One region of the Paenibacillus sp. J53TS2 genome, then DNA from elsewhere that is predicted to be linked to it. Evidence: riboswitches for the same ligand, from Rfam matches in the RefSeq annotation. Region 1 holds a riboswitch; each other region holds the start of a gene.
The links. Region 1 has a riboswitch for cyclic di-AMP ahead of ehuB (ectoine/hydroxyectoine ABC transporter substrate-binding protein EhuB). Riboswitches for the same ligand answer to the same signal wherever they lie in the genome.

Region 1 (9,958 bases):
GGATCAATAGAATGCCTTTCTTATGACAAAGACGTTCCAGCTTTTGAAGCCAGTCGTCTGAAGCAACATTCAAACCACCTTCACCTTGCACGGCCTCCACAATAACAGCTGCAGGCAACGGCACTCCGCTTCCCGGATCATCAAGCAGCTTTTCCATATAGTGAATCGTATCGACATCTTCACCGAAATACCCGTCATAAGGCATGAAGACGGAGTGAGGCAAATCGATTCCCGCCCCTTTACGCTTAAATGCATTCCCCGTGACAGCAAGCGAACCTAACGTCATCCCATGAAAGGCATTGGTAAAGCTGATTACGGTGGAGCGGCCTGTCACTTTACGAGCGATTTTCAACGCACTTTCAACAGCATTCGTCCCGGTTGGCCCCGGAAACATCACTTTGTATTGCCACCCGCGCGGCTTCAATATAACCTCATCAAATGTGCTTAAAAATTGTTCTTTGGCATGGGTCGCCATATCCAAACTATGGGTCACGCCGTCCTCAAGTAAGTAAGCGATCAGCTTATCGCGGATCTTTCGATTGTTATGTCCGTAATTCAGAGCACCTGCACCTGCAAAAAAATCGATATATTCGCGTTCTTTTGTATCCCAAAGCTTGGCATTCTGCGCCTTGTGAAATACCGTTCTGAAGTTTCGGCAATAGCTTCGGACCTCTGATTCAAGCTGTTCGAACACGTTCATACTCGGTGTTTCAAGAGTTTGGGTCTGCATCTCATACCTCCGTTTATAGTTGATGTATAAAAGGACCAATTCGGTAAAGAGGTTCATCCTCATGATGAAGCTCTTCTGGAAACATTTCCGCCTTGTAACCGGATGTAATTTCGACCGGTGCAGCATGTTCCTTGGCTACCCCTGTAAACAAACGGGTCGAAGCCAGATTGCTTCGGGAGATCGTAGCTTCCAGATAAGTAACCGGTGGTGCCCCATTCCCCGACAGCAGGAAGGAAAGCATACGCTTGCCGATCCCCTGTTTTCGATGACTACCCGCTACCGCAACCTGCCATACGAACAACGTATCCGACCGAAGCGGCGAGCGGAAAGCGGACAGGAAGCCGACAAGACTTGATCCTTCCTCCGCAACCACGCAAGTTTCTCGAAAATAATCGCATAAAACCAAGTAGCCATAAGCGGAATTCAGATCAAGCGTTTGGCAGTTGCGAATCAATTCATAAACCCTTTTCGCATCGCTGGGAACCGGTTTGCGAAATATAAGACTTCGTAGCGTGTTTTTCATGCAGTTCACCTACCCTATTCAAGCCATAGAATACACTGCGGACCGAAAACGCTTTAAGAACAATTGCAGCCGTTCAGTTTGTGGATATTCAAAAATAGCCTCTGGCAGTCCTTCCTCGACAATGTTCCCGTCCGCGCAGAAAAGCACGCGATCCGCGATTTCTTTCGCAAAATCCATCTCATGAGTGATGAGCATCATCGCCATCTCCCCTTCTTCGGCAATTTCCCGGATAACCTCTAACACTTCGCCGACCAGCTCGGGATCCAGTGCCGAGGTCACCTCATCAAACACCATCACTTTGGGACGCATGACGAGAGCTCGGGCAATTGCCACACGTTGTTTTTGTCCGCCCGACAATTGAGCCGGATAATCCGCCAGTTTTTCATCCAAACCTACCTTGCGGAGCATCTCAATAGCGCGTTCTTCGGCTTCTTCCTTTGACAGCTTCAGCACTCTCCTTGGAGCTTCAGTCACGTTCTGCAGTACCGTCCGGTGTGGAAAAAGATTAAAGTGTTGAAATACCATACCTACATTTCCACGCATCTCATGTAAATGCTTCTCATTTGCCCGTACGAAACGACCTTTCTTGGACATATGCCATAAATGGACGCCATCTATTTCAATCGTACCGGTCGTCGGCTCCTCTAAAGTCATCAGCATACGTCCCATCGTTGTTTTGCCGGAACCGCTTGGACCGATGACGGCCACCTTTTCGCCTGCCTCGATATTCAAATCGATACCTGTAAGCACCTGACGGTCACCGTAGGTTTTCGTAACGCCGGTATATTTCACCATCGGTAAAGTCATGATGATTCCTCCCCCTTACTTCCCCCTTTGGAGATTCATGCGCAATTCCAATCGCCGGATCAACAGCGAGGATGGATAGCTGATAGCCAGGAACAATACGCCGACCAGCGTGTACGGTTCAAATACCCGGAAGGATTCCGAAACGATATTTTTAGCGGTCAGTAACAATTCAACCATCGTGATTGCGGACAAGATTGGGGTTTCCTTAAACATCACAATCAAATAATTACCGAGGACCGGAATGATCGGTGGGATCGCTTGCGGAAGAATGACCGAACGCCAGGTATCCGCCTTGGAATAGTTCAGTGCGACAGCCGCTTCCCATTGCCCCCTGGGGACGGCATCAATTCCGGATCGATAAACCTCGGATAAATACGTGCTGTAGTGCAACCCCAATCCCAAGATACCGGCATAGAAAGCCGGTAAAGAAATACTAGCTAGGATCGGCAAACTGTAGTAAAGAAAGAATACCTGCACCAGCAGTGGCGTATTTCGAATAAAGCCGTTGAATCCCTTAGCCGCTAACCGTAGCCAGGCATATCTTGAGCGTATAGCGAAGGCTAGCAATAACCCCCCGATTACCGCGGTCAAAAAGCCCAAAAGTGTTGCTACGACGGTCATTCTCAATGCAACCAAAAGTTCTGGAAGGATTTCGAAGGCATAATTCCAATCCCACATCCGTCACATCCTCCCTTCGGACCATTTGCGTTCCCACACCTTAATGCCGAAGGAGACCATCGAAGCAATCGCCAAATACATGAGCAATAGCAGGAGCAATATCTCCGAAGTCCAGGAAATGTAGTTATTCCGGAGAACCATGGCCTGGTAAGTGAGATCCGCCATGGTAATGAAGTAAACCAGAGAAGTCGATTTAATCAGTTCAACAAGCAAATTACCAAAGGGAGGGAGCATTCTTAAAGCCGCTTGAGGCAAAATAATATGACTCATTCTTTGCCATGGCGTCATGTTTAAAGCAATGGTTGCTTCCCATTGTCCCTTGGGTATCGCCAAGACAGCGCTGCGTACAACCTCGGAGCCGTAAGCTCCAAAATTCAATCCTACCGCTAGCACGGCCGCAAGCAACTTCGGGAGTTCCAGACCAGCGAAAGGCAATGCAAAATATAACCAGAAGAGTTGAACAAGCAGAGACGTTCCTCGAAAAACCTCCACGTAAACCGAGGATATCCAGCGAATGAGGCGCCATCGAGATAAGCACATTAGACCGGAGACGAAGGCGGCAAGGACCGCCAGTATCGTCGCCAGCAAGGCGACAGTGACAGTGATTTTTGCCCCCTCAAGCAAAGTGGGGATAAAATCGATCCAAGATTCCGGCATACTATACTCCGCAAAGCTCGGCTGCCGTCATATCCCCGGGCATTTCCTGCTCCGTAAATCCGAATTGCTGTAAAATCTCCAACAGTTCGCCCGACTCCTTCATTTTGGCTAATTCAGCATTATAGGCGTCTTGAAACTCTTTGTCCGCGAGACGGAACGCTGTAGCGCCGTATCCCCGCACGCTTTGGCCGTCAATAACCGGTTGTGAAAAATCGGCAACCCTTTCGATTTTGTCATCTCCAGCCGATTCAAGCATGGCTTGCAGCGAAGGCCCCGTCATCGTAATCGCCTCTACGCGTCCAGATTGAAGGGCGCTGATTGCGGATGCCTGGTCCGGAACTTGAATAATCCGATCATCCGGCACGCCTGAGTTTTGCAGATAGCCGATTTCCACCGCGCCTGTCATAACAGCAACACGAGCCTTCTCATGACTCGCAATGTCCTCATAGCTGCCTAGGTTAAGAGGATTCCCTTGTTTTACGGCAATCGCTTCGCCGATGCTATACTCCGGGTTAGCAAATAACACGGCCTCGCACCGTTCCGGATTGACAAACATTCCGGCGGTGATTAGATCAAATCGGTTGGCCTGTAAACCGGCGATCAAGGAGCCGAATTCGGTTAACTCGCCCTTCATCTCGTTAATTCCCAGCCGTTTGAGGATCACCCGGGCAATTTCTACCGCTTCACCGGTAAGCTCCCCGTTGGCATCTTTGTAGGCATAGGGCTTCTCATTCGCGAAACCAACCGTGATAGAGCCTTTTCGGATCGCTTCAGCCAACGTTCCTTTAGTCCCGGTATCGCCGTTCGCACCACTCTTCCCGGAATTTGCGGTAGTTCCCGAATTACAAGCGGCTAGCGAAACCGCCATAAGCAATGATATAAGCAACCATGACACTTTTCTCAACCCTACTCACAGCCTTTCATTCTTATTTTTTTCATAGGTTTAGTAGGTTTAAAATCAAGATTTATTCCACATGCGAAGCCCCCTCCTTCTTTTTTTCAAACTGGAGCTCAAAAAAAGAGACCCCTCGCTTGGGAGAAAGCATAGCTCCGCCAGCAGGGGTCCGCACAAAAAAATAGAAAACGGCCCTTAAAAAGGGCCATGGAAGTTTTCGTGAAGTTACTTGAAACTAGACCCATCCACTGCTGACGAGGTTAGCTGACGGACTCGGGTAAGATGGTACCCTACAATCGTTAAAGAATGATTCGCCCCAAAAAAACTGGTTCCCCCGCTTTCCAGTCATGAACTGGAAACTAAGCGTGTGTTTATCGTAAAGGCTATTTCCAGCAATGTCAACCCATTATCTGTAATTTTTACATTTTAAATTTCAGATGATCATTATTGTGGGGGAATAACGAAATGAACGAGCCAAAAACTTGCATCTTGCAAACATTTGATGCTATAAATGAAGCAAGAGGTGAGTTCACAAATGGAGAATCCACGTGAGTTGTTCCAAATCATGACCCGTCGTTTCGGGCTACTAAACCGGAATTGCTGCACCGTAGGCGGCTGCGACATCTCCTTGGTTCAAAGTCATATCTTATATGAGATCGACCATCGCCATAAGCCGTCCATGCAACAGATCGCCGACGCACTCGGTACGGATATTACGACGTTTAGCCGTCAGATCCAATCTCTAACGAAGCTGAACCTGGTAGAGAAAACGACCGACCCCGACGATCGCCGAGTCCAAACCTTATCACTGACTACCGAAGGCAAGTTCATCGCTACGACCATAGATACGCAGATGAATGAATATCTGGATGAGGTCTTTTCCTATATGAGCGAGTTTGAAAAAGAATCCGTCCTCCGTTCCGTTAAGCTATTTAACGATGCCATGGCCAAGTCCAGTAAGTGCTGCGCTCCGGTCACCGGTTGCTAATGTACCAACAAACAAAAGCCGGCTTGCGATTCACACCTTACCGTGAATTCGCCGCCGGCTTTTCGCCATTCGTCAAATATTCATGAATTCAATTGGTTCTCCGCTTCCGCCAATGCCGCCTGATCTTCGGCCAAATCCTCTTTAGCTCGCTCCATCGGCTCGGGATTCATTCGGCCATCAGCTTGGGCGATGGCGTTCTCCGCTTTTTCGATAGCGTTGCGGGCGCCCTCCACCGTTTCTTCACTAGGATGCGATTGAGCCTGGGTTACCGCACGATGCGCTTTTTTGACCGACTGCTGCGCGAGTGAGATGGGGTTTTGCGATTGCATGCTGGAAAACGGGTTTTCCATGTTCAGCCTCCTCTAGCGATAATGCTCTTAGGATGCGAAGAAAAGGCTGAAATCATGCACGACGCTAAGCCATATCATCTTTGCCGAAAAGCCTGTTCCTCCCTCTCACGTAGCTCCACACGGCGGATTTTCCCTGTGTTGGTTTTCGGCAAATCATCGATAAATTCAATTTGACGCGGATATTTGTAGGGCGCGGTCCATGTTTTAACATGGGCTTGCAGTTCTTTTACCAATTCAGCGCTGCCCCGGACACCTTCCTTCAGCACTACAAAGGCTTTGACGATATGACCGCGCAGTTCGTCCGGACTCGATACCGCCGCACATTCCTTCACGGCCGCGTGCTTCATCAACGCCTCTTCCACTTCGAACGGGCCGATCGTATAACCGGAGCTAATAATAATGTCATCCCCGCGTCCCTCGTACCAGAAATACCCTTCCTCGTCTTTTTGTGCCCGATCCCCAGTCACAAAATAAGAGCCGCGAACATTCAGCTCCCTCCGTTCGGGATCCAAATAATACGCTTTGAACAAGGCGGGCATGTCGACATGAACCGCAATATTCCCTACGACTCCGGTTGGCAGAAGCAAACCTTCCTCGTCAACGATTTCCACTACGCCCGGTGAAATGGCTTTGCCCATCGAGCCGAGCCGTATCGGGGTGTCATTCAGGTTTCCGATCAAAAGAGTACTTTCCGTTTGACCATAACCGTCACGGATCGTGATATCAAACACATTTTTGAACTTGCGGATCACTTCCTGGTTTAACGGTTCCCCAGCTGAAACGGCGCTGCGTAGACCGGACAAATCGTAATGCTCGAGTCCATCGGTCTTTGACATGATCCTATACTCCGTTGGTGTACAGCATAATACCCGGATGCCGTATTGTTGAATGAGCTTCAAATACCGCCCCGCTTGGAAAGAACCATGATACACGAATCCCGTCACACCGTTCCCCAGAACCGACAGAAACGGGCTCCAAATCCACTTTTGCCAGCCCGGTGCCGCCGTTGCCCATACGGTATCGTCGTCCCGGATATCCAGCCAGGATCTCGTAATACGTAAATGCGCATACCCCCACCCATGACTGTGCATGACGCCTTTCGGATTTCCTGTCGTTCCGGAAGTATAGGCCAACACAGCCATATCATCGCGATGCGTCTTGACGGCTTCAAAAGTATCCGGCTGCCCATCCATCAGGGCTTCGATCGGGGTCCAGCCGTTCGAGTGCGTGTCCTTCTGTGCGTCGGAACCTACTAATAAGCGGAAGGCGAGCGACGGCAAGTCATCGCCAATCTTATCGACCTCCGCCGTCACGCCATGCCATACGACTACTGCACGCGCCTCAGAATGACGCAGACGGTAAGCCAGGTCCTTCGCCCGCAGCATTTCCGAAGATGGAATGATCGTCACTCCCAACTTCAAGCAAGCCAGGTAGATCGCATAGGCCATAATATGTCGGGGCATCATTACCAACACGCGGTCACCTGGCTGCAATCCCAATTCACTTAATCCGCCGGCTAAACGGTTGGCCATAGCCACCAACTTTCCATACGTAATTTCCTCGTACTCCCCTTGTTCACTGAGCCATTTTAGTGCGATTTTTTCAGGATCATGACGTTCCATTTCCGCGGTAACATTGTAGTATTCGGGAGCGATCCACTGTTCATATGGTTTCAAATTACCAATCCCCTTCAAAACTCACCGTATCGAGTTCTATTTATATGAGAAACTCATCTATGGAACTCATTATACCACGTAATAGTACCAGGTTCTAAAATCAGCCTTATCCAAGTGTGCCAATAAATTGACAATCCTCATCATGGGCAAAAAAAAGCCCGTGTAGACACGGGTTATACCTTATTGGCTATTGGTTTTGTTCGCGGCTTCATTGATTCGTTTCCGTTTAAGCGTCCCTGCTCGTCGCAGCTCGCGTTCCAGTATGGCCTGGCGGTACAGCTCCAACAGCTGGCGGCTGGGTTCATCCCAGCCCAACTGGCTAGCCTCCGCCCGGGCCGCGGCACCCATCCGGCGCAGCCGCTCGCCGTCTTGCAGCGGCTGCGCCGCCCTTACGAGCCCGTCCGCTGCGCCGGGCTCGTACAGGAAGCCGGTCGTCCCTTCGGCGACCTGCTCCCGGGTGGGCGCGCTGGCGGCGGCGATCACGGGCAAGCCCGAGGCCATCGCCTCCAGCAGCACCAGCCCCAGCGTTTCCGTGGCCGACGGAAACGCAAACACATCGCTCGAGGCATACGCCTCCGCGAGCTCTGTCCCGTGCAGGAAGCCGGTAAACACGGTGCCCGTACCGGCAAAATAACCTTCCAGCTCAGGGCGATGCGGGCCGTCTCCAACGACGGCTAGCCGGAATCCGCTGGAAGCGGTCAGGAGATCGCGCAGCCGCTCGATCTCCTTCTCCGCCGCCAGGCGGCCGACGTACAGCAGGAGCCGTTTCTCCGGCTCCCCGCCGGACAGCCGCAGGCGCATGGTTTTGCTGCGTCGATGCGGGCCGAACAGCTCCGGATCGACGCCCCGCTTCCATAGCCTCACGTTCCGAAACCGCCGCGCTTCAAGCTCCCCCCGCACGGCCTCCGACGTGCAGAGGTTCAGGTCTGCGCGGTTATGCAGCAGACGCAGATAGCCCCATAACGCCGGCTTCAGCCAAGGCAACTTATAGAAATCGGCGTATTGCGGAACGTGGGTATGATAGGAAGCAACAAGGGGATAGCGGCGTCCGAACCAGACGCCGGCGGCGCCTAACATCGCCGGATTCACCACATGAACCACATCCGGCGAGAACGCGCGCAACAGCTTGCCCACCTTGCGCCCAGGCAGCGAAAGGGGAAGATTGGGGTAAAGGAAGAAGCGAAACGACGGGATGCCGTAAATTTGTGCCCCCGCAAAAGCCCCGACACCTTGGTCGGGTGCGATAACGATCACTTCATGGCCCTGCCGTGTTAGCCAACGAATGCAGTGCGTTAACCGAGTAACGACCCCGTTCGTCGACGGAAAAAACGTCTCCGTCACCATCGCGATCTTCATAGACGGCTCGCCTCCTTGTTATCCCCACTTTACGCTGGGGAGCACATTATCCTTCACAACGCGGTCTTGATATCGCACGGCCGTACGAAAAATATCCAGCAGCACCTCGTCCGTCAACAGATTCGGCTCGAGTCCCAGCTCCTGCAGCTTGGTGTTCTTGGCGTGGTAATAGTGGGCTTCTTTTTCGATCCGCGGATTCTCCAAATGGGCGATGCCCACAGGGTATCCTTCACGCTCCGCCACCCGCTTCACTTTCTCGGCCAAATCCAGCACGGAGAACTCCTCCGTAAACTGATTGAACACGCGGAACTCCCCGCGATCTGCCGGATGATTCGCCGAAATTTCTATGCATCGCACCGTATCCGTGATGTTTAGAAATCCCCGGGTTTGCCCGCCGCTCCCATACACGGTCAGATCATGCCCTATCGCTGCCTGGATGAGAAACCGGTTTAATGCCGTCCCGAACACTCCATCGTAATCAAAACGGTTGATTAGGAGCGGATCCAGCTGGGTTTCCTCCGTATGCAAGCCATAAACGACACCTTGGTTCAAATCCGTCACCCGGATGCCCCAAACTCGGCACATAAACATCAGGTTGTGGCTGTCATGCACCTTCGACAGGTGATAAAAGGAACCCGGCTGTTTCGGATAAGGCAGCACGTCCTTCCGGCCGTTATGTTCGATTTCGATGTAGCCTTCTTCGATGTCGATATTAGGGGTTCCGTACTCCCCCATCGTCCCCAACTTGATTAAATGACAATCAGGGGCAAACTCGCGAATGGCATAGCCGACATTTAACGTCCCAATGACATTGTTGGCCTGCGTGAACACCGCATGTTCGCGGTCGATCATCGAGTAAGGAGCAGAACGTTGTTCGGCAAAATGCACGAAGGCATCCGGACGCACCTGGCGCATTACTTGGGCCAGAAAATCATAATGATTCAAGTCGCCGTTGAACACGCGGATCGTTCGTCCCGTCATCTCCTTCCAGCGTTCCACCCGCTCCTGCAGCGAAGCGATCGGGGTCAAGGAATTGGAGCGCAGCTCCTCGTCCCATTTGCGTCTTGCCATATTATCGATGATGGCCACCTCATGTCCACGTTTGGATAAGTACAGCGCCGTCGGCCACCCGCAAAAACCGTCGCCGCCCGCTACGATCAAGCGCATCGAAATCAACCCCTTCTTGACGTCATGAATAAATTTAGGTTAAACATAACACCCGAATATTAAGGAGGCATAAACTGACCGGACCCAAATTAGGTCGCCTCGTTGCGTATAAACTCACAGCACCATTCGCT
Region 2 (9,958 bases), on a different contig from region 1:
CCTCCACAACCGCTGCCAACGGTTTCTTCCCGATTGGCCAAGGATCATTTGCGTACTTCCGAGTTCGTCGGCCTTGCGGACAAGCGCTTCCCCAAGCTTTCGTGTGCGGGGTCCCTTCTGCATCTCGAAGGTTCCGCCCAGCCGGCGGGTAAGCCTCTCGATCGCCTGAAGCCGTTCCTGCTCCTGCGGCGTGAATCCACTCCCGTTATGCCGGTAAAAAACATGCCAACTTGCCTTCAGTCGGTAGGCAATTCGGAAGCCGCGCCGAATTAAACGCTCAGCTCCGGAACTCAACGTAACCCCTACGAAGATCACTTCTTCCCGGTTTGCGCCTCCCCGCAGCGGGCTGCGGCGCTGCCAGGATTCCAGCCGTTCGTCGACGTCGTCGGCGAGTTCCCGAAGCGCAAGTTCGCGCAGGGCGATCAAATTGCCGGTTTTGAAAAAATTCCCGAGCGCCTGGTCCACTTTGTCCATCGCGTAGATTTTGCCTTCACGCATCCGTTGCTGCAAGGCTTTGGGGGCAACGTCGATCAGTTCGACTTCATCGGCTTGGCGAAGGATGAAATCCGGTACGGTCTCCCGGACCCGAACGCCGGTGATCTGTTCGACCGCGTCGTTCAGACTTTCGAGATGCTGAATATTCATGGTCGAAATCACCGAAATGCCTGCCTCCAAAATTTCCAAAACGTCTTCGTACCGCTTCTTATGCTTGCTTCCGGGCATGTTCGTATGAGCTAGCTCGTCAACCAGCACGACTTCCGGATTCCGGGCAAGGATTGACGCCGTATCCATCTCTTCCAGTTGGGTCCCGCGATAATCAAGTACAGCGCGGGAGAACGACGGCAACGCCCCGACCTGAGCCGTGGTTTCGTCACGTCCATGGGTTTCGAGCAGTCCGATGCGTACATCGATCCCTTTTTTGCGCAAATCGTTGCCCTCCCGAAGCATCGTATACGTCTTGCCGACGCCGGGAGCAGCCCCGATGTATACCTTGAACCTGCCGCGGCGAATCCGGCCGATTTGCTGCTCCACTTCCGCTTCGCTCAACCGGCGGTACGGCTCGGCGGCTCCGTGTTCCTCGCGGATTTTCGCCGGAAGGATGCGTTCTCCCTCCGTTTCAGCCCGGTCCGCCACTACGAAGATGTCCACGTTTTTCGTTTGCTTCAGGATATCCCCAACGATCGAGCCTTGCCATAATTCCTGCATCCGGGTTTGCTTGGAGTGGCCCAACACGATCCGGGTGACCCGATGCTCCATAGCGTAACGGACCAGTGCCTGCGGCAGCATCCTCCTGGTGGGAAGGGGGAGTTCGGCAAATTTGGCTCCCACCTTCTCCGACAACTGCGTCAGCGAGCGTTTGAAGGTCGCAGCTTCCGGCGACAGCTTGCGACGCGGGTTCACGAACGTAACCACGAGCATATCGCCGTTTAACCGTCTCGCAATTTGTTGTCCCCTTCGCACATAGATCGATCCATTCCAGTGATACTGGGCTGACACCAAAATCCGTTCCGCCACGCCCGCCGCCCCGATCAAGCCCTGCTCCTCGCGGTGTTTCTCCAGCGTATCGTTGACGCCTTCGGCCATCCAGCGTAGGGCCAGCTCGCGCAACACGCCGAGATTCCCGCGATTAAACACCGCCTTGTCCGGGATGTTACGCAAATGGCCCGCGGCGAGCCGCTGGAGCAGCGTCTCCGGAGATACGTCAATCAGCCGAACTTCGTCGGCAAGCTCCAACGTCCCCTCCGGCACGGTATCTTTAACTTCAATGCCGACGAGCTTCTGTACCAGCTCCGTCATCCCGCGAAGCTCATAAATGTTCACCGTCGTAATGACGCTGATACCGTGGCCGAGCAAATAATGAATATCCTCTAAACGCGTCGGAAACGACGCCCCTTCGCGGTTCGCATGCGCCAAGCCGTCTACCAGCACCACCTCCGGGTTGCGTCGAACCAAGGCGTCGAGATTCAAATCCTTTTTCTCCATACCATCCTGCTTCCAGTGGATGCTGGGAACCCGCTCCAACCCAGCCAATTGCTCCACGGTCTCCGGCCTTTGAAGCGTCGATACGGCGCATATGACCACGTCGATGCCCTCCGCCTTCAGCATTTGCCCTTCTCTCAGCATGTGGTACGTTTTTCCCGATCCGTTGACGGCTCCAACATACACCTTCAAGCGCCCCCGATGCAGCTCGTAAATCGACTTTAGGATTTCTTCGGGCGATTTTCGTTTAAAGCTTTGCAAAATGCAATGCCCCCCACCGCAAAACGTAAGATCCCTGCTTGAAAATCGCTTTTCAAGCAGGGGATTGGTTATTGCGCAATTCTTTGCTGAACTTCGATATTGAGCTGCAAAACGTTCACTCCCGGTTCGCCTAAAAACCCGAGATCCCGTCCCCGGGTATGGTCTCGGACCATCCGTTCCAGTTCTTCCGCTGCGATTCCCGTGGCTTGGCTGACTCGCGGGATTTGCGCTCGGGCCGCTTCCGGACTGATCTCCGGATCAAGGCCGGAACCGGAGTTCGTGATCAAGTCGATCGGCAGCTCGTTCAACGGGACGTTCGGATTTTCTTGCTTCCATGCTTCCACCGCGTCCGTCATCCGTTGAAGCAGATCCGGGTTGGACGGCGCATAGTTTGGCGTTCCCGAGGCCCCCGCGTCATATTCGATGCTGGACACCCGACCGTGAAAAAACGAAGGATCCGTAAAGCTTTGGCCAATCAGCCGCGAGCCGACGACTTCTTGGCTTTCATTATAAATCAGGCTTCCATTTGCCTTATCCGGCATTGCCGCCTGGGCAATCCCCAGCACCGCCAACTGATACAGCAAAATTACCGCCATCAACACGACGCTGGCGCGCAGCATCATCCAAATCGTTCGCATGACTTACCATCCCTTCGAGAAATATCAAATCCATAAGTGGACAAGCATATCGATGATTTTGATCCCCGCAAACGGAGCAATCACGCCGCCTACTCCGTAAATGAACAGATTGCGCGCCAGCAGCTTGGAGGAACTCATCGGCTTGTAAGCAATCCCTTTCATGGCGAGCGGGATCAACAGCGGAATAATGATCGCATTAAAAATCAACGCCGAAATGATCGCCGAATCGGGAGAACCCAGCCGCATGACATTGAGAACCCCCATCTCGGGGATCGCCAGCATAAACATGGCCGGGATAATCGCAAAATACTTGGCAACGTCATTGGCGATGCTGAACGTGGTTAAGGCGCCGCGGGTCATCAGCAGCTGTTTGCCGATCGACACGACCTCGATGATCTTCGACGGGTCGGAGTCCAGATCGACCATATTGGCTGCTTCCTTCGCGGCTACGGTGCCGCTGTTCATGGCGATTCCGACATCCGCTTGGGCCAGCGCCGGGGCATCGTTCGTCCCGTCGCCCGTCATCGCCACAAGCTTTCCTTCGGCTTGCTCCTTACGGATGACAGCGATCTTATCCTCCGGCTTGCTCTCCGCGATATAGCCGTCCACGCCGGCCTCCCGCGCGATCGTCGCTGCCGTAAGCGGGTTATCGCCCGTGCACATGATCGTTTTAATCCCCATCTCCCGCATCTGTTCGAACCGCTCCCGCATCCCGGGTTTCACGGTATCCTTCAAATAAATCAGACCGTAGACGAAGTGATCGACCGCTACCGCTAATGGAGTGCCCCCCGCCGTCGCAATCGCATCGCTGTTTAGATCTAGATCGTCGGGGATTTGCCCGCCTTGGGCGATGACCCATTTCTTGACGGCATCCACCGCCCCTTTCCGTACCTTCCGGCCGTCCCTCAAATCGATGCCGCTCATCCGGGTTTCCGCTTTGAAATCAATGAATTCCCCGCCGTCCGCAAGGGCAGCGTCATAACCCAAGCCTTGTTTTCTCATCAACTCCAACACCGAACGCCCCTCCGGCGTATCATCCTTGACGGAACTGATCGCCGCCCAGGCGGAGACATCCGCCAGGCCTGCCCCGCCAACCGGCACAAATTCGCTGGCCATCCGGTTCCCGTACGTGATCGTCCCGGTTTTATCCAATATAATCGTATTGATGTCCCCGGCCGCTTCGACGGCTTTCCCGGACATCGCCAGGACGTTGAATTGCGTTACGCGATCCATTCCCGCAATCCCGATGGCCGACAGCAAGCCGCCGATGGTCGTTGGTATCAAGCAAACCAGCAAGGCGATCAATATGGGGACTTCGATCCGGATACCCAGGTAATTCCCAAAGAACGGCAGCGTGACCACCACGATCAAGAAGATCAAGGTCAAGCTAATCAAAACGGTATTCAATGCGATTTCGTTCGGCGTCTTTTGGCGTTTCGCCCCTTCGACCAACGAGATCATCCGGTCGAGGAAGGACTCGCCGGGGTCACTGGAGATCCTCACCTTGATTTGGTCGCTGATCACCTTCGTGCCGCCGGTTACGGAACTGAAGTCTCCGCCGGCCTCCTTGATCACCGGCGCCGATTCGCCGGTGATGGCCGACTCGTCGACAGAAGCCAGTCCCTCCACCACTTCGCCGTCCCCCGGAATCATTTCGCTTTGGGAAACGATGACGAGATCTCCTTTGCGCAGCTCGGTCGAAGGAACTTGCTTCACTTGCTGGCCCACGAGTTTATTGGCCGTGATTTCTTTCTTCGTTTGTTTAAGCGAATCCGCTTGTGCCTTGCCGCGCCCCTCCGCGAGAGCCTCCGCGAAATTCGCGAACAGCACGGTCACGAGCAAAATCAGCGATACCGTCAAATTGAACCCGCGCGACACCCCGCCACCGAAGGCATCGGGCACAAATATCAATATCAACGTGATGAGAAATCCGAGTTCGACCACGAACATGATCGGGTTACGGACCATCAGCCTTGGATCCAGCTTCATAAACGATTCCTTGACCGCATGACTGACGATCGTGCGAGATAACATCGTTTTCTTGTTACGCATGTCCGTTCCACTCCTTCTTTCTTTCAACCTATGGCAGTAAAGTCAGATGCTCGGCGATCGGCCCCAATACGAGAGCCGGGAAGTAAGTCAACGCGCCGACGAGGATCACAATGATGAGAAAGACGCCGCCGAACAGAGCCGTATCCGTACGGAACGTGCCGCTCGTGACGGGTACCGATTTCTTGGCGGCCAAGGAGCCCGCCACCGCCAGCAAGACGACGATCGAGAAATAGCGGCCCAAGAACATCACGACGCCCGTGGCGATGTTCCAGAACGGCGTATTATCGCCAAGCCCTTCGAAACCCGAGCCGTTGTTGTTCGCGGACGAAGTAAATTCATACATCGCTTGCGTTAAGCCGTGGAAACCGGAATTGGATATCGTATCCGGGTAAGCCAACAAAGCCAGAGCGGTGGGTGCCAGTATCAGGAACGGGGTAACCAGCAAATTAACGGCGATCAGCTTCATCTCTTTGCCTTCGAGCTTCTTGCCGAGAAATTCCGGCGTGCGCCCAACCATCAGACCGGACAAGAACACCGCAATCATCGCATACATCAACACGTTCATGATTCCGACGCCCGCTCCGCCGAAGACCGTATTCAGCATCATGTTCGCCAGCGGAACCAGCCCGCCGATCGGCGTCAGCGTATCGTGCATCGTATTGACCGCTCCCGTCTCCGTCGCGGTTGTGACCGTCGCGAACAAGGCCGACTGGGCTAGGCCAAAACGAACCTCCTTGCCCTCCATGCTGCCTTGGCCATGCGCGATGCCAAGGGCGTTGAATGCCGGATTGCCGGCGCTTTCGGCCGAAAGCAATACGCCAAGCATGACGATGAACATCATCAGCATCGATACGAACAACACCCGGCCTTGTTTGGCATTCCCGACCATTTTCCCATAAGCGAAAGGAAGGGAAGTCCCGATCAGCATCATCAATAGGATTTGCAGCATATTGCTGAATCCCCCCGGATTTTCAAACGGATGGGCCGAGTTCACGCCCACGAATCCGCCGCCGTTGTTGCCGAACTGCTTAATCGACAAGAACGAGGCAATCGGCCCCCGGGCGATAGGTTGCTCTGTCCCCTGAAGGGTATGGGCGATCGCCGTTGATGCCATAGTTTGCGGTACGCCCAACGCTACGAATATTAAAGCCGAAATGAACGATACCGGCAGCAGAACCCGGGTGATCGCACGAACCAGATCCACGAAGAAATTGCCGATCGGTTTGCCGGCCAAGCCGCGAATAAATGCCATCGCCGCGGCGACGCCGGTCGCCGTCGAAGTGAACATCATGAATACGATCCCGATCATCTGCGAAAGGTAAGACAGTCCGCTTTCCCCGCTGTAATGCTGCAGATCCGTATTGGTCATGAAGGCAATCACCGTATTGAAGGCGAGCGTCGGCTCCATGTTTGAAACCCCGCTCGGATTCAGCGGCAGGAACCCTTGCAGCCGAAAAATCAGATAGACGATCAGCATCATCGCCAAATTACTCAGCACCGCGGATAAAGCATACTTCTTCCAGGACTGATTCTCCTGACGGATGCCGCTGGCATGGAATATTACTCTTTCAACAGGTCCGAACCACCGGTCCAGACCGTTCTTTTCATAGTCAAACGCTTTGGCCAAGTATAGACCGGCCGGTCTGGCGACGATTACCGCAAGGCCCAAAGTAACGAGTATGGCAATCCAACTGTAGATAGTCACGTCTTATCCCTCCGAAAGGCAAATGTTAAAACTTCTCCGGGTTCAGCAGCGCATACCCCAAATAAACAAAAACCGCCACGATTAAGATGCCAAGTCCCCACATCATCACTGATCTCCACCCTCCGAAATCGCTTTGGAAGCCCAAGTTGCCAGACCTGCCATCATGCAAACCATAACGATAATTAAGCCGATCATGAAAATGTCCATCATCGTCGATCGGATCCTCCTTTACTCATTGTGCAGAATAAACGATACGTCTTTTCCCTTCGTATAAATCACATAATTAGCGCCAAGCTTTTTATAAACCGCGCCAGGATGCATCTTTTGCGTAATGACATAAATCGGCTTCGACGTCCATGGACGGCAGAATTGCAAATATCGGCAGGTTAGTGTCAGAGATTCTTCGAAGATATACACCGTCCCGATGGGGATATCAGGTACGACCTTGTTTTTGCGTTTAGTAGTATCCACTAGAATGACGTGCTCTATCCCACGGTCTATCGCCTCCTGGCGGCTTCTATCATTGTTGACCATCAGTGCAAACGGGATTTCGCGGTACTTCATCGTTCTGATGAAATCTACCGCCAATGGATTCGTATGCGTCACCAGCGCGTATTCAAAAGTGCCCACTTCTTGTATTCCTCCTGATTCAGAAATTAGGCATCAAAAAAGAAGCCTGGGAAGAGGGAATCTTCGCGGGCTTCCAGCATGAATGTATTCTATGCTTTAGGAATCGCGCCATAAGGTTTCCTCTCTCGTTTGCACTTACGAGGTTAGCTGACGGGCTCGGGCGCGAGAGACGCCCTACCTCGCGATACGCAACTATCGCCAGGATTCGCCCCATAGGCGGTAAGCGCGACCTGCGCTCCGCCCGTATGGGTCCCCCGTTCCTTCGCATCGGAAGGATTCAGTGTGATGCAAACAGATTGTTAATTTTCTTCTATATTGTCAATGTAACGCTTTCTTCCCTTTCATGAATAGGCATAAGAAAACCACAGAGGATATCCCTGTGGCTCGCCATGACAAGTCCATCATCCTCTCTCCCTACGCTGACGAGGTTAGCTGTCGGATTCGGGCGGTGAGAGTCGCCCTACTCCTGCGGCATAGGCTTGCCGCAGGAGATTCACCCCGGACCGTTCCGCCGACTCTCACATCGGCAGCGATCATTGGGTCCCCCGTTTTCCTGATCGGAAATTAAGCGATACAGATTGTTTTATTAGAATCATTTCATGAGTCGAATATTACGCTTGCGCTTGTTCTTTGTAAAGCTGGACCGAATGCAAATTTGAGATAAAAAACCTTATAATTTCGTCATTTTTAGCGTTTTCAAGGGATAAAAAACGTCTTTCTCTACGATTACCTCTACCGCAGACCCTTACTTGAAATCCGGCTAGGACTTGTCCTCCGCCCCTTTCTTTGCTACGATTTTGCGCAGATAAACTAAGCTTGAACAACGAGGAGGAGATTACATGAAACAAACGAACGCATCCGGCCTGATGCCGCTGCCGCTAAACCTGAACTTGCCGAATGGGAACCAGATGCCGGTCCATGCGGTTCTGTTATGGGGGACCGATCATCTCGTCCTCGTTGACACCGGGGTTCCCGGTCAATTGGACGTGATTCGCAAAGGGTTGGAGCAAGGAGGGTTCTCCCTGGAACAGTTGACGCATGTGATCATCACGCATCAAGACAGGGATCATATCGGTAGCTTGCCGGAGCTGGTCCAGGCGAAGGCGGGGAAATTGGAAGTGTTGGCCCATGAAACGGGGATTCCTTACCTAGCAGGGGAAATTCCGCTGATTAAAAGCGGAATCACCGCCGAACCGGTCGTAGTGGATACGGCGCTTCACGATGGCGACGAGCTGCCGTTTGGCGGCGGCCTGCAAATATTGCATACCCCGGGGCACACGCCGGATCATATCAGCTTGTATCATGCTTCCAGCAAAACGTTGATCAGCGGGGACGTGCTCGTCTCGAGCGGCGGCAAGGTGTTGCCGCCCGATCCGAAGTTCACGCCGGATTACGCCCAGGCCCTTCTATCGGTCGAAAAATTGGCCGCCCTGGATGTGGAAACGGTAATTACCTACCATGGCGGCGTATGTACCGGGGCGATCAAGGAACGGCTGAAGGAAATCGCTGCGGGGAATTAAGCATAGCAGTCCCGGCCAACCGGTTAAATATCGCCTACCGGCGTAAATCCACCCAGCCAATTTAATTCGCTGTCTTCCATGAATCGCGAGGGCCAGCTTCGTCCATCCTCACCCCAATCGGCGAACGTGCGGACCGACTGGTAAAACGCTTCGATATGCTCGGCCGTTGGTTCCTGCAGCATCCGTTCGATCAGCGGCAGGAAGCCTTCGGGCCGATCCGGAGCTTGTTCCAGAACATGAAGAAACCACTTATGGTACGGATACAGCATTTCATTATGCGCTAAGATCAGTCTTCCGCCGAACAAAACCAAGTTATTGACGGCATGTCGCAATAGATAGAGGTTGTCATGCTTGAAGGCTTCGGCGGAATACCATTTCCACGCTTCGAACTGGGCCAAGAAACGGGAGATATTCTCCTGCTTACGTTCTGCCGGATAGCGAACGATATCTGCCAGCAATTCCTCCACTCCCGCGATGTTTGAAAAAGCGAGGATCGCCCCTTCAAATGCAAAACGGGCCGGCTCGCTCCCTTTCTCGGCCACCTGCTTCATGAATCTGCAAGAGATATATTTCCCGTCCACGTAACCGGACTCATAGTCCGTCGATTCATTTTCCCAATACGTCGTCTCTCCGGTGCTTACCCGCCGGGCATAATCCTCCTCGGATACCACGATCATCACGTCTACATCCGAGGACGGTTTCGCGAATCCGTGGGCAATCGAACCGGAAACCAGTAAGGCCAGAATATCCTCCCGGGTGGCGAGCTTGGCCTTTAGTTTCTCGATCGACTTGGCATGATGTGCGTACATTCCTTATTCCCTTCCTTCTCTTGAAACCGACTTATTGCCGGTCCCTTTCATTTAAGCTAATACTCGGTCGCCCCGCGTATTTGGGCGTGAAATAACGAGAAATTCCACCGCTTCGTCCGATCGGTTCATGGCCTGATGCGGGGTGTTCGGCGGAAGTTCGATTCCCTCATGGGAATGAAGCTCATGCTCGGTCCCGGCAATTTCAATATGCAGGCAGCCGGACAAGACAAAGAAAAATTGCTCCGCCGTTTGATGGAAATGCCGGACTTCCTGGCTATCCGGGGGCATTTTCTCATGAATAATGCTGCAGTCCTCCCGATCCACCAGCCGCCAGCCATCGCAATTCCCACCCCAAATATAGTG
Region 3 (9,958 bases), on a different contig from region 1:
TTGTTCGAAATCCGAGACCGGGGTCTGCCAATAATCGGTACGGTAGGCGATTTGGACTGCAGCATTATTGAAGACGATGTCCACCGGTGTGCCTTTGGCTTCGATTTCATCCAGCATCGCCACGACTTCCCGGTGGTTGGCCAGCTCAGCCTGAACGGAGTAGACCTGGACGCCGAATGCCCGGATCTCCTGCACCATCTGCCGGGTATGCTCCTGGTTGCGGCTGTGCAAGATCAGGTTGCATCCCTGCTCGGCCATAAACATCGCTGTTTGATAACCTACTCCGCGGCTGGCTCCGGTAATGAGCGCCCATTTTCCTTTCAAATTGACCATTCCGATATCCTCCCTGTTTGCGATTCTTCTACATTGATGTCATAACCCATCTCATTTTACTAGAATTGAAAGCGGTTTACCATCATCCACTCTTATTTGACTGTAGTGATTTGGGACTATATAATGGACAACACATGTAATATTTGGAACTTATGACCTATCTAAATACTAGGAGGAGATCCCTGAATCGCTTCAAATTTTGCTAGAGGAAGTTTAAATTATACCCTACTACGAACAAGACAGGTGATGCTAAGATGAATCGAATTCGTAACATTTCTATCCGTACGCGGATCATGGTGCTCGTCTTTTTGGCGATGTTCGTCTCAAATACCGCTCTAGTCGTAACGTTATCCTATAGCCAACATCATGATTTTTTCAAGCTGATTACGCCATCCTTAGGGTTAAAGGCATTGATCATTTTTATTGTTTTTGAAATTTTCGCGGTAATCATCTCCGAAGTGTTGTTGGTTCGTCCGCTCAAACAAGGGGCGAAGCTGGCTAATTCGATGGCTGAGAACGATTTGTCCGCTGAGATTCGGGTGACCCAGCAAGGAGAAGCGGGCCAGATGATTCAGTCGCTTCAGAAAGCCAGAGATAACTTGAAGCACCTGATTGCAACGATTCAGTCCTCTTCTGAACGGGTGACGTTGTCTGCGGAAGAGCTGAACCAGATTATTGAGCAGGCCAATGGGCAAGTGCATGAAATCAACGAAGGGGTCAAGCTCCTGCTGAACGTGTTTACCCAAAACGCGGAAAGCATGAAGCAAACCGCCGTTGCCATTTCAGAGATTACGAACCATTCGCAGACGACGGCAGAACTGGCCAACCAAATTGCAGAGCGAGCCCAGTTGGTCATAGATTCCGCGGAAGACGGAAAGAATTCGGTGGACTCCATCGTTGAAGCTATTAATGATCTGGCGGCGAATACGAAGCACGTCAGCGGCGAAGTGCTCGGGTTAGAGGAACAGAGCCAGAAAATTACCGAGGTTGTTAGCATTATTAAGCAAATTTCCGAACAAACGCATCTGTTAGCCCTCAACGCTGCCATCGAGGCAGCCCGGGCCGGGGAAGAGGGGAGAGGATTTGCGGTCGTCGCCGGACAAATTCGAAAGCTGGCGGAGGATACGAATCAATCCTTACAGGAAATCGGCAGCTTGGTCGAAGATATGACCGTTCGAACCGGCAGCGTCGTGGTTGCAGTCGCCCAGACCGAGGAGAAGGTCCAACAGGGCGTAACGCAATCAGGAAACGTCAAGACGATGATCGAACAGATCATGGACAACATGGAGAACACCTTTGCCATGCTGACCGAGATTTCCGATGGAGTGACCACCCAGGCGGCTTCGCTCGAGGAAATGAGCGCAACGTTGGAGGATGTGAATGGCACCATCGAGTCGGGGCTAGAGGTATCCGGCGAGATTCAAGGGCAGCTGGGTACACAGGAGAAGATCTTCGGCGATATCGGGAAAACCTCCGGTAAGCTGGTAGAATTGTCCGAGAATATGAACGGATTAACGAACGTGTTTAAGCTTTAATATTCAACAACCATATGAAAAGAACGCTTGTAGATGACAGGCGTTCTTTTTTATATGCAAAATGTCGAATAGTGTCAGAAAATAGCGGAGATAAAATGAATTTTATGTCGAAATAAGGCGTTTTGTGTCTATATTGTCTCGGGATTTTAACCGATATAGTAATCAACCTACTTGATTTTACAGAAAATAAATAATAGGAGGGGTTATATTGAGCGCCTGGATCCATCGACTAAGAAACATCAAGATCGTGCATAGCGTCGTGATGTTGTGGGTGTTGTCTCTGCTAGCCACTACGGCAATTGGGGTTGTAGGGATCAACTCGATTTTTCAAATGAATTCCACGACGGAGGAGATTACCTCTGAGATTATTCCCAAGCTGAAGGATTGGGAGGACGTGAACGGTCACATGGGCAACTTGCGCAATACGGTGACGAAAATCATCGACCGCGATTACGATGAGGCCATGATCCAAACGTATGAGGATTTGAACGGTCAAATCTCGGCCATCCTGGATCGGAATGTGGCGGCTTCCCAAGATAACCCGGAAGAAGGAGAGTTGGCGAAGAAAGCCGCTCAAAGTTATGAAAAATACGTATCCTATCTTCCTACCTTGATCGAACAACGAAAGCAAGGTCTTGTCGCCGATCGGAACTTGACGAACGTGGAAATGGCCGAGGCAGGCAATCAATTGACCCAGGATATTCTAAATATCGTCGATTACCAGAAACGCGTGGCTGAAGAGAAAAGCGAGGCTTCGAAACAGCTCTATGAAGCGAGTATCCGGTTTTTTGTCGTGATTTTCGGCGTGGCACTTCTACTCGTTAGCGCCATCTCCATTCTCGTCGTCGTGATGATCCGCTCCTCCATGAAGGACTTCATCTCCAGGGTCGAACGGGTTGCGGAAGGCGATGTAACCATACAATTTAACGGCAAACTCAGCAATGAATTCGGGATGATGAACCGGGCTTTAAACAAGACGATTAGCTCGATTCGCACGATTTTGCAAATCATTGGGCAAGATTCACAGAAGTTAACCCAGCAAACCATTGCGCTGACCGCCTCCTCCGAGGCGATGAAAACGAGCGTTGGCGAAGTCTCGACGGCCATCCAGGAGGTTTCTCTCGGCTCCGTCAATCAAGCGGAGGAATTGGCTTCGATGACAGAGTCCTTCCAGGCATTCGGAGACCGATTGGACGAAATCACCCGCTCGTTGGAGACGGTAGATGGGGCAGCAAAGCAAGTGAACGATAAAGCACAGAACAGCAGTGGCAAACTGGCCGAGTTGGTCACCTCCGTGAAGGGGATTGCCGACTCGTTCGAGGAGACGCAAAGCAAGGTTCATAACTTGACGGGGAGCCTGGCTCGCGTGACGGAAATTACTCGATTGATTAGCGACATCTCCACGCAAACCAATCTGTTATCGCTGAATGCGTCTATCGAAGCTGCACGCGCTGGTGAGGCGGGCCGGGGGTTTGCCGTGGTAGCTGGAGAAATTCGCAAATTAGCGGAACAAACGCAGCATTCTTCACAAGGAATCGACGAGCTGCTGCAGGAGATCGGATTGGAAATGGACGGAGTATCGGCAACTTCGGCCAGAACGGGCGAAGTGCTGGCTCGGCAATCAGAGGTCGTCATGACGACGATGGAGGTTATTCAGGAGATTATCCGTTCCATTCGGGAAATGATGCCGCAGATCGAAGATATCACCGGTTCTGTGGTCACCGTCAACGAGGATAAGAACCGGGTTCTTCTGACCGTGAGCTCGGCTTCTGCCGTAGCAGAACAAAACTCAGCCTCTTCAGAGGAAATCTCCGCCTCGGCCATCGAGTTGAACGGCACCACCCAGGATATTGCCCAGGCGATTAAAGAGCTTGAATCGCTTTCGATTGAAATGATTCAAGAAGTGGAGAAATTTAAATTGGTGTAAAGAAGAGACAAGTCCTACCGGGCGATCATCGATTCCTGCTCCGAATCGAGCTATAATAAGCATGAATTCACAGTTTATGCAGACAGCTTGGAGAGAGGAGCGGCGAAGAACGATGTATGGAAACGAAGGATCATCGGACAAGAAATCGTTAAAGGCGGCTTTCGACCGGACGGTCTATCAAGTGGTGGGCCACGGTAAACGAAATGTGGGGGTGCTGCAGCAGGCTTTTTCCGGGATCGATGGTGAGCTGGACAGCGACATGTACGGTATGGGACCGTCCCTGGAAGCATTCGAAGCAAAAATGGCCGGGGTGTTGGGCAAATCCTCGGCGGTGTTCTTTCCCAGCGGTACGATGGCCCAGCAAATCGCCTTGCGAATCTGGTGCGATCGCAAGGGGACGAAACGCGTAGCCTATCACCCCTTATGCCATTTGGAGATTCATGAGGAAGACGGCTTGAAAGAACTGCACGGGATCGAACCGATTCTTCTGGCGGACAAGGACCGGCTTATTGGATTGGAGGACGTACAGCAACTTGGCGAGGACGTTTCGTGCCTGTTGTTGGAACTGCCCCAGCGCGAGATCGGCGGCCAGTTGCCGCCGTTCGAGGAGCTCGTGGCGATTTCCGAGTTCTGCCGGGAGAAAGACATCAAGCTCCATCTGGACGGAGCCCGGTTGTTCGAAGTTCTTCCCTACTATCAAAAAACCGCGGCGGAAGTGTGCGTCCTGTTCGACAGCGTCTATATCTCCTTCTACAAGGGCATCGGCGGGATCGCCGGAGCGATATTGGCCGGAGAGCCGGAGTTTACAAAGGAATCTAAGGTGTGGAAGAGACGCCACGGCGGTGACCTGATCAGCTTGTATCCGTATTATCTCAGCGCAGATTACTACTATGAGCAGCGCGTTGGGAAAATGGATTTATATTATCGGCAGGCGCAAGAGCTGGCGGGGTGGTATAACCAATGCCATCAGATGAAGACGGTCCCGACCGTCCCGGTTTCGAACATGTTCCACGTCCATGCGGACGTGCCCAAGGACCGGCTGGAGCATACCCTTGTTGAAGTGTACCGGGAAACCGGCGTTGGGTTAACCGCCGTCCTCAAGGAGAAGGCGGATGGAGGCTGTTCCTTCGAGGTGAGTCTCGGAGACCGTTATGGCGAGGTGCCGAAAGACCGGCTACAGTTGACGTTTGAACTGCTCGATCAGAAGCTGAGAGGAGTATCGCTTTGAACCGAAAAGTTATTTTTCTAACGACCGACAGCTTCGGGGACGGTGATCGGGAGCTGGGGGTGCAGCTGTTGGAAACGTTCCTAACATTGTTGAAGCAGCGGGAACAGGAGCAGCTTCCGGCGGCGGTATTTTGCGTAAATCGGGGTGTTCTTGCCCTAACGGAGCAGTCGTTTGCTTCGTTGCACCTGAAGGAGCTGGCGAATCGCGGTGTGCCGGTATTGGCTTGCGGGACCTGCGTTAACTATTACGGCATCCAGGATCAACTCGCAGCTGGCGAGGTGTCCAGTATGGGGCGTTTTATGGAACTGGCTGCGCAATATGAGGTCTTGACGCTGGCTTGATCTCAGCTGAAATCATCAAAGAAACACCGTAAGAAATACGGCATTTGCCGTTTTCTTACGGTGTTTTTTGTTGATCCGGGCTTTGAATTTCCTGTAAGTATTCGTCAAGCCGGTTAAACCGCTCTTCCCACAAGTTTCGGAACGAGGCGATCCACTCGTCCAACTCCTGCAGGGGTTCCGGCCGAAGCCGGTAAATCCGGCGATTCGCAACAGGTTGAACCTCGACGATGCGGGCTTCATTCAGCACCTTGAGATGCTTCGATACCTGCGGCTGCCGGACTTGGAGCCGATCCGCGATTTCTCCTACGGTTAGGGGGCCGTATCGCAGCAGTTCAACCATTTCCAGTCGATGGGGTTCGGCAAGCGCGCTCAAAGTTGCAGTGTTCATCGGTCTCACTTCCTTGTTTCGAGTATAACTTATTTAGCCGCAAATATTCCAGTAGGGGAATATGAATAATTCACGTCACTATCGGCCATCGTCTTATTTCCTCGTAATTTCAAGTCCGTACGAAATAATTAGCGCAGAAGAGCGATGTATACGCTTACCTCGACAATGCGGATCGCATTTCGTTGCCAATCCGCCTTAAACTCATCTTTACACTTTTTAGGGCGGGGAGTATGATTCATCAGTGGTAATTTTTATATGGCAAATACCTGATCGCTGAATTCTTTATTCAGTAAGAAACGGGGGAACCAACCGAAACGGGGCCTTGAGGCTTCGTTTCTGGGGTGAATCGCTTGTTTTGGCCATCCTGGCTATGAGCGTAGGGCTGCTTTCGTGCCCGAATCCGTCAGCTAACTCCGTAAGCGTCCGAAAGAGGGAATTGTCGCGGATATTCGCTTGAGTTTCAAAAAAGCGGCCGCGGGAAGGTCCAACTTTCCTGCGGCCTTTTTGTGTTGTTCTCTGCGGGAATGGGGAGCCTATAGAACCACGAATGGATAGAGACATAGGGCTATTTAGGGGAAGAAGAGAGGAAATCACCATGGTGAACAAAATTAAGCGAGTACTGATCGGCAGACCGATGAAAAGTGCAGAAATTGAAGGGGAGAAACTGAGCAAGCTCAAGGCGTTGGCGGTACTGTCCTCGGACGCGTTATCGTCTGTGGCTTACGGGACGGAACAGATTCTGATCGTCTTGATGGCGGCGGGATTTTCGGCCGTTTGGTATTCCATCCCGATCTCGTTTGCGGTTCTTGGGCTTTTACTTATTCTGATTTTGTCGTATCGGCAAACGATTTTTTCATACCCCGCCGGGGGCGGGGCTTATATCGTGGCGATGGATAACCTTGGGCGATCGACAGGTTTGCTGGCCGGCGGCTCGCTCCTGGTCGATTATGTTCTGACGGTGGCGGTCAGCTCGTCGGCGGGAACGGATGCCATTACATCCGCCTTCCCGGCGCTGCATGATCAACGGGTGTTGATTGCGCTGCTAATGATCACCTTATTAACGCTAATGAATCTTCGAGGGGTAACGGAGTCGGCATCCGTATTGGCTGTTCCGGTATATCTGTTTGTCGCGTCCATCTTTGTTCTGATCCTGTCGGGGTTGTTTAAATATTTGACTGGTGGAATTCACGCGAGCGTGCCCGAGATGGGGACGGCGGTTTCCGATATTAGTCTGTTCCTGCTGCTCAAGGCGTTCAGTTCCGGCTGTTCGGCCTTAACCGGGGTTGAGGCGGTTTCCAACGCCATCCCGAACTTCAAGCAGCCGGCCGAACGTAATGCTGCAGCTACGCTGGTGATGATGGGTGTCATTCTCTGCACCATGTTTATCGGAATCAGTGCGCTGGCCTATTGGTACGGTATCGCTCCTGATCCGAAAGCAACCGTTGTCTCGCAGATAGCCGAGTCGACCTTCGGCCGGGGCGCTTTATACTACGTCATCCAGGCGATTACGGCGCTGATCCTGTTCCTGGCCGCCAATACGGCCTACTCAGCCTTTCCATTGCTGGCGTTTATGCTGGCCAAAGACAAGTACATGCCGCATGCGTTTATGGTGCGCGGGGACCGGCTCGGTTTTTCGAACGGGATTATTTTCCTTGGCGTGGCTTCGGCGTTGCTGGTTCTCGGGTTCCATGGCAACACGGAGAGCTTGATTCCGTTATACGCGGTTGGCGTATTTATTCCGTTCACCTTGTCACAGCTCGGGATGATGATTCGATGGCTGAAGCTGAAGCCGCAAGGATGGGTGTTCCGGTTTGTCATCAACACGATTGGGATGCTGACAACACTGGGGATTACGCTGATCTTCATCATCACTAAATTTTCGCATATATGGGTCGTATTTATCTTCTTACCGCTGGTGATGTTTATCTTTTACCAAATTCATCGTCATTATTTAAATATTGCCGACCAGCTTCGAATCCAGATGGATACGGAAAAACCCTGCATCAAAGGCAGCACCATCGTCGTGCCGGTTGCGGGCGTCACTCGCGTCGTGATGAACTCGTTGAGCTACGCCAAATCGCTGACAAACAACGTTGTTGCCGTGTATGTCGGGTTTGATGACGAAGAAATAGACCGCATGGAGAAGAAGTGGGAGGAATGGAACCCCGGGGTTCGGTTAATCACGCTCCGTTCCAGCTTCCGCAGCATCATCCGGCCCATCATGAAGTTCATCGATACGGTGGAATGGAAAACTGCAGAAACCGACCATATTACCGTCCTGATTCCGCAGTTTATTACCCGGCACTGGTGGCAGAATATTTTGCATAACCAATCGAGCCTTTTGCTTCGGGCCTATTTATTCAATAAAAAGGACATTGTCATTGCAACCGTTCCTTACCATCTGCAAAAATAATTCGTTTCGGCGGCTTGACGCATACTAACCTAAACGTTACCTAAGGAGGTTTCAAGGTGCTGCGGACAAAAATCATTTGCACGTTAGGCCCCGCCTGCGACTCAGTTTCCGTGCTGAAGGAAATGATTCAGGGCGGGATGACGGTCGGCCGACTGAATATGGCCCACGGGGAGCTGGAGGAGCATGTGGCCCGCATTCAACGGGTGCGGCAAGCCGCGCAAGAACTGCATAACTTTGTACCGATTATGATGGATATCAAGGGACCAGAGGTGCGCATCGGGAAATTGCGGGAACCATTCTGCGAGCTGATTGCCGGAGAAGAGATGGTGCTTACAACAGAGCCGCTAGCCGGAGACGCCGCGAAAATCTCGGTCAACTATCCCGAATTGCCCCAGGTTGTGCAAGCAAATGATCGGATCCTGATCGATGACGGGTTGATCGAGCTGCGCGTCATATCGGCCGAGGGGGCGGAAGTCCGTTGTCGCATCGTCAGCGGCGGGAAGCTCAAGCCGAACAAGGGCGTCAATCTGCCTGGGATCAAAACTACGCTGCCTGGCGTGACGGAGCGGGACATTCGGCATATTCATTTTGGCCTGGAGAACGGGGTCGAGATGATCGCCGTATCGTTTGTTCGCAAAGGCGACGATATCCGTGAGATTCGTCGGATTTTGCAGGAGAACAATGGAGGACATGTCCAAATCATCTCCAAAATCGAAAATGAGGAAGGCGTGCAAGATCTGGAGGATATCATCGAGGCTTCGGATGGAATCATGGTGGCGCGCGGCGATCTTGGGGTAGAAATTCCGGTTGAGGAAGTGCCGATGCTGCAGAAAGAAATGATCGATAAGTGTAATCTGGCAGGCAAACCGGTTATCGTCGCCACCCATATGCTGGAGTCGATGCAGGTGAATCCAAGGCCGACGCGCGCGGAAGTCAGTGATGTTTACAACGCCGTGATGCAGGGAGCCGACGTCGTCATGTTGTCTGGCGAGTCTGCCGCAGGGAAATATCCGGTAGAAGCGGTGCGAACCATGGCTGCCGTCGCGCGCAAGGCCGAATCGATGATCGACTATCGGGAAGCATTCAATCGGAGAAGAAAGCTGCACAGCACCAATATCGCGGAGGTGATCAGCCAAGGCGCGGTTAGCGCCTCGCTGGAGCTGAGCGCTAAAGTGATCATCACGTCCACCGAAAGCGGCTTTACTGCCAGGATGGTCTCGAAATATCGACCCGAGGCGCCGATTCTGGCGATTGCCCATCACCCGCATGTCTTGACCAAGTTGATTCTGTTGTCCGGGGTGTACCCTTATTTAGGGGGGCCGGTAACGACAACGGATGAGATGTTAACCTCAGCGATCGACAGCGCCCGCCGAGCGGGTTATGTCCAGGACGGCGACACCGTGGTCTTCTCGGCAGGATTACCGTTAGGCCAGGCGGGAACAACGAATCTGATCCAAATTCAACAGGTATAACAAAAATCCCCCGGACCGCCTTGGCGGCTCGGGGGACTTTCTTTGTTAGTGGACTTGATCCAGGAGCTCATAGGCTTCCTGTTTGGATTTTACTTGCAGCAATTGCTCGCGGAACCCGTCGTCCATTAGCTTGCGGGACAGCATTTGCAGAATCTTTAGGTGCTCATTGCCTTTGTTCTCGGCGGGGACGGCGATCATGAAAATCAGCTTCGCGGGCGAACCGTCCGCGCTGCTCCAATCAACGCCTTCCGGCTTTATCCCGAATACGACCCGGGGTTTTCGCACCGCTGCCGATTTCCCGTGCGGCACCGCGACGTTCAT

Region 2: it holds a riboswitch for cyclic di-AMP, as region 1 does, so the genes downstream of both, KJS42_RS14995 (hypothetical protein) here and ehuB (ectoine/hydroxyectoine ABC transporter substrate-binding protein EhuB) in region 1, are expected to answer to the same signal.
Region 3: it holds a riboswitch for cyclic di-AMP, as region 1 does, so the genes downstream of both, KJS42_RS13525 (APC family permease) here and ehuB (ectoine/hydroxyectoine ABC transporter substrate-binding protein EhuB) in region 1, are expected to answer to the same signal.

What each region holds. Positions count from the first base shown of each region.
Region 1 covers NZ_BOSK01000001.1:3,015-12,972, forward strand. The annotation lists gene ectB (diaminobutyrate--2-oxoglutarate transaminase) at 1-730, opposite strand, end outside; gene ectA (diaminobutyrate acetyltransferase) at 744-1,253, opposite strand; gene ehuA (ectoine/hydroxyectoine ABC transporter ATP-binding protein EhuA) at 1,272-2,060, opposite strand; gene ehuD (ectoine/hydroxyectoine ABC transporter permease subunit EhuD) at 2,076-2,738, opposite strand; gene ehuC (ectoine/hydroxyectoine ABC transporter permease subunit EhuC) at 2,742-3,395, opposite strand; gene ehuB (ectoine/hydroxyectoine ABC transporter substrate-binding protein EhuB) at 3,397-4,263, opposite strand; cyclic di-AMP (ydaO/yuaA leader) riboswitch at 4,525-4,666, opposite strand; gene KJS42_RS00050 (MarR family winged helix-turn-helix transcriptional regulator) at 4,826-5,278, shown strand; gene KJS42_RS00055 (hypothetical protein) at 5,359-5,628, opposite strand; gene KJS42_RS00060 (acetate--CoA ligase) at 5,703-7,250, opposite strand; gene KJS42_RS00065 (glycosyltransferase family 4 protein) at 7,485-8,660, opposite strand; gene KJS42_RS00070 (NAD-dependent epimerase/dehydratase family protein) at 8,679-9,827, opposite strand.
Region 2 covers NZ_BOSK01000006.1:175,757-185,714, reverse strand. The annotation lists gene KJS42_RS15025 (histidine kinase) at 1-2,241, opposite strand, end outside; gene kdpC (potassium-transporting ATPase subunit KdpC) at 2,310-2,879, opposite strand; gene kdpB (potassium-transporting ATPase subunit KdpB) at 2,904-4,931, opposite strand; gene kdpA (potassium-transporting ATPase subunit KdpA) at 4,960-6,630, opposite strand; gene kdpF (K(+)-transporting ATPase subunit F) at 6,662-6,739, opposite strand; gene KJS42_RS14995 (hypothetical protein) at 6,865-7,266, opposite strand; cyclic di-AMP (ydaO/yuaA leader) riboswitch at 7,384-7,559, opposite strand; cyclic di-AMP (ydaO/yuaA leader) riboswitch at 7,668-7,847, opposite strand; gene KJS42_RS14990 (MBL fold metallo-hydrolase) at 8,106-8,786, shown strand; gene KJS42_RS14985 (nucleotidyltransferase domain-containing protein) at 8,810-9,595, opposite strand; gene KJS42_RS14980 (cupin domain-containing protein) at 9,647-9,958, opposite strand, start outside.
Region 3 covers NZ_BOSK01000005.1:249,124-259,081, forward strand. The annotation lists gene KJS42_RS13495 (SDR family NAD(P)-dependent oxidoreductase) at 1-333, opposite strand, end outside; gene KJS42_RS13500 (methyl-accepting chemotaxis protein) at 588-1,868, shown strand; gene KJS42_RS13505 (methyl-accepting chemotaxis protein) at 2,077-3,795, shown strand; gene KJS42_RS13510 (threonine aldolase family protein) at 3,908-5,023, shown strand; gene KJS42_RS13515 (DsrE family protein) at 5,020-5,364, shown strand; gene KJS42_RS13520 (ArsR/SmtB family transcription factor) at 5,420-5,752, opposite strand; cyclic di-AMP (ydaO/yuaA leader) riboswitch at 6,014-6,189, shown strand; gene KJS42_RS13525 (APC family permease) at 6,348-8,165, shown strand; gene pyk (pyruvate kinase) at 8,222-9,637, shown strand; gene KJS42_RS13535 (PTS fructose transporter subunit IIABC) at 9,683-9,958, opposite strand, start outside.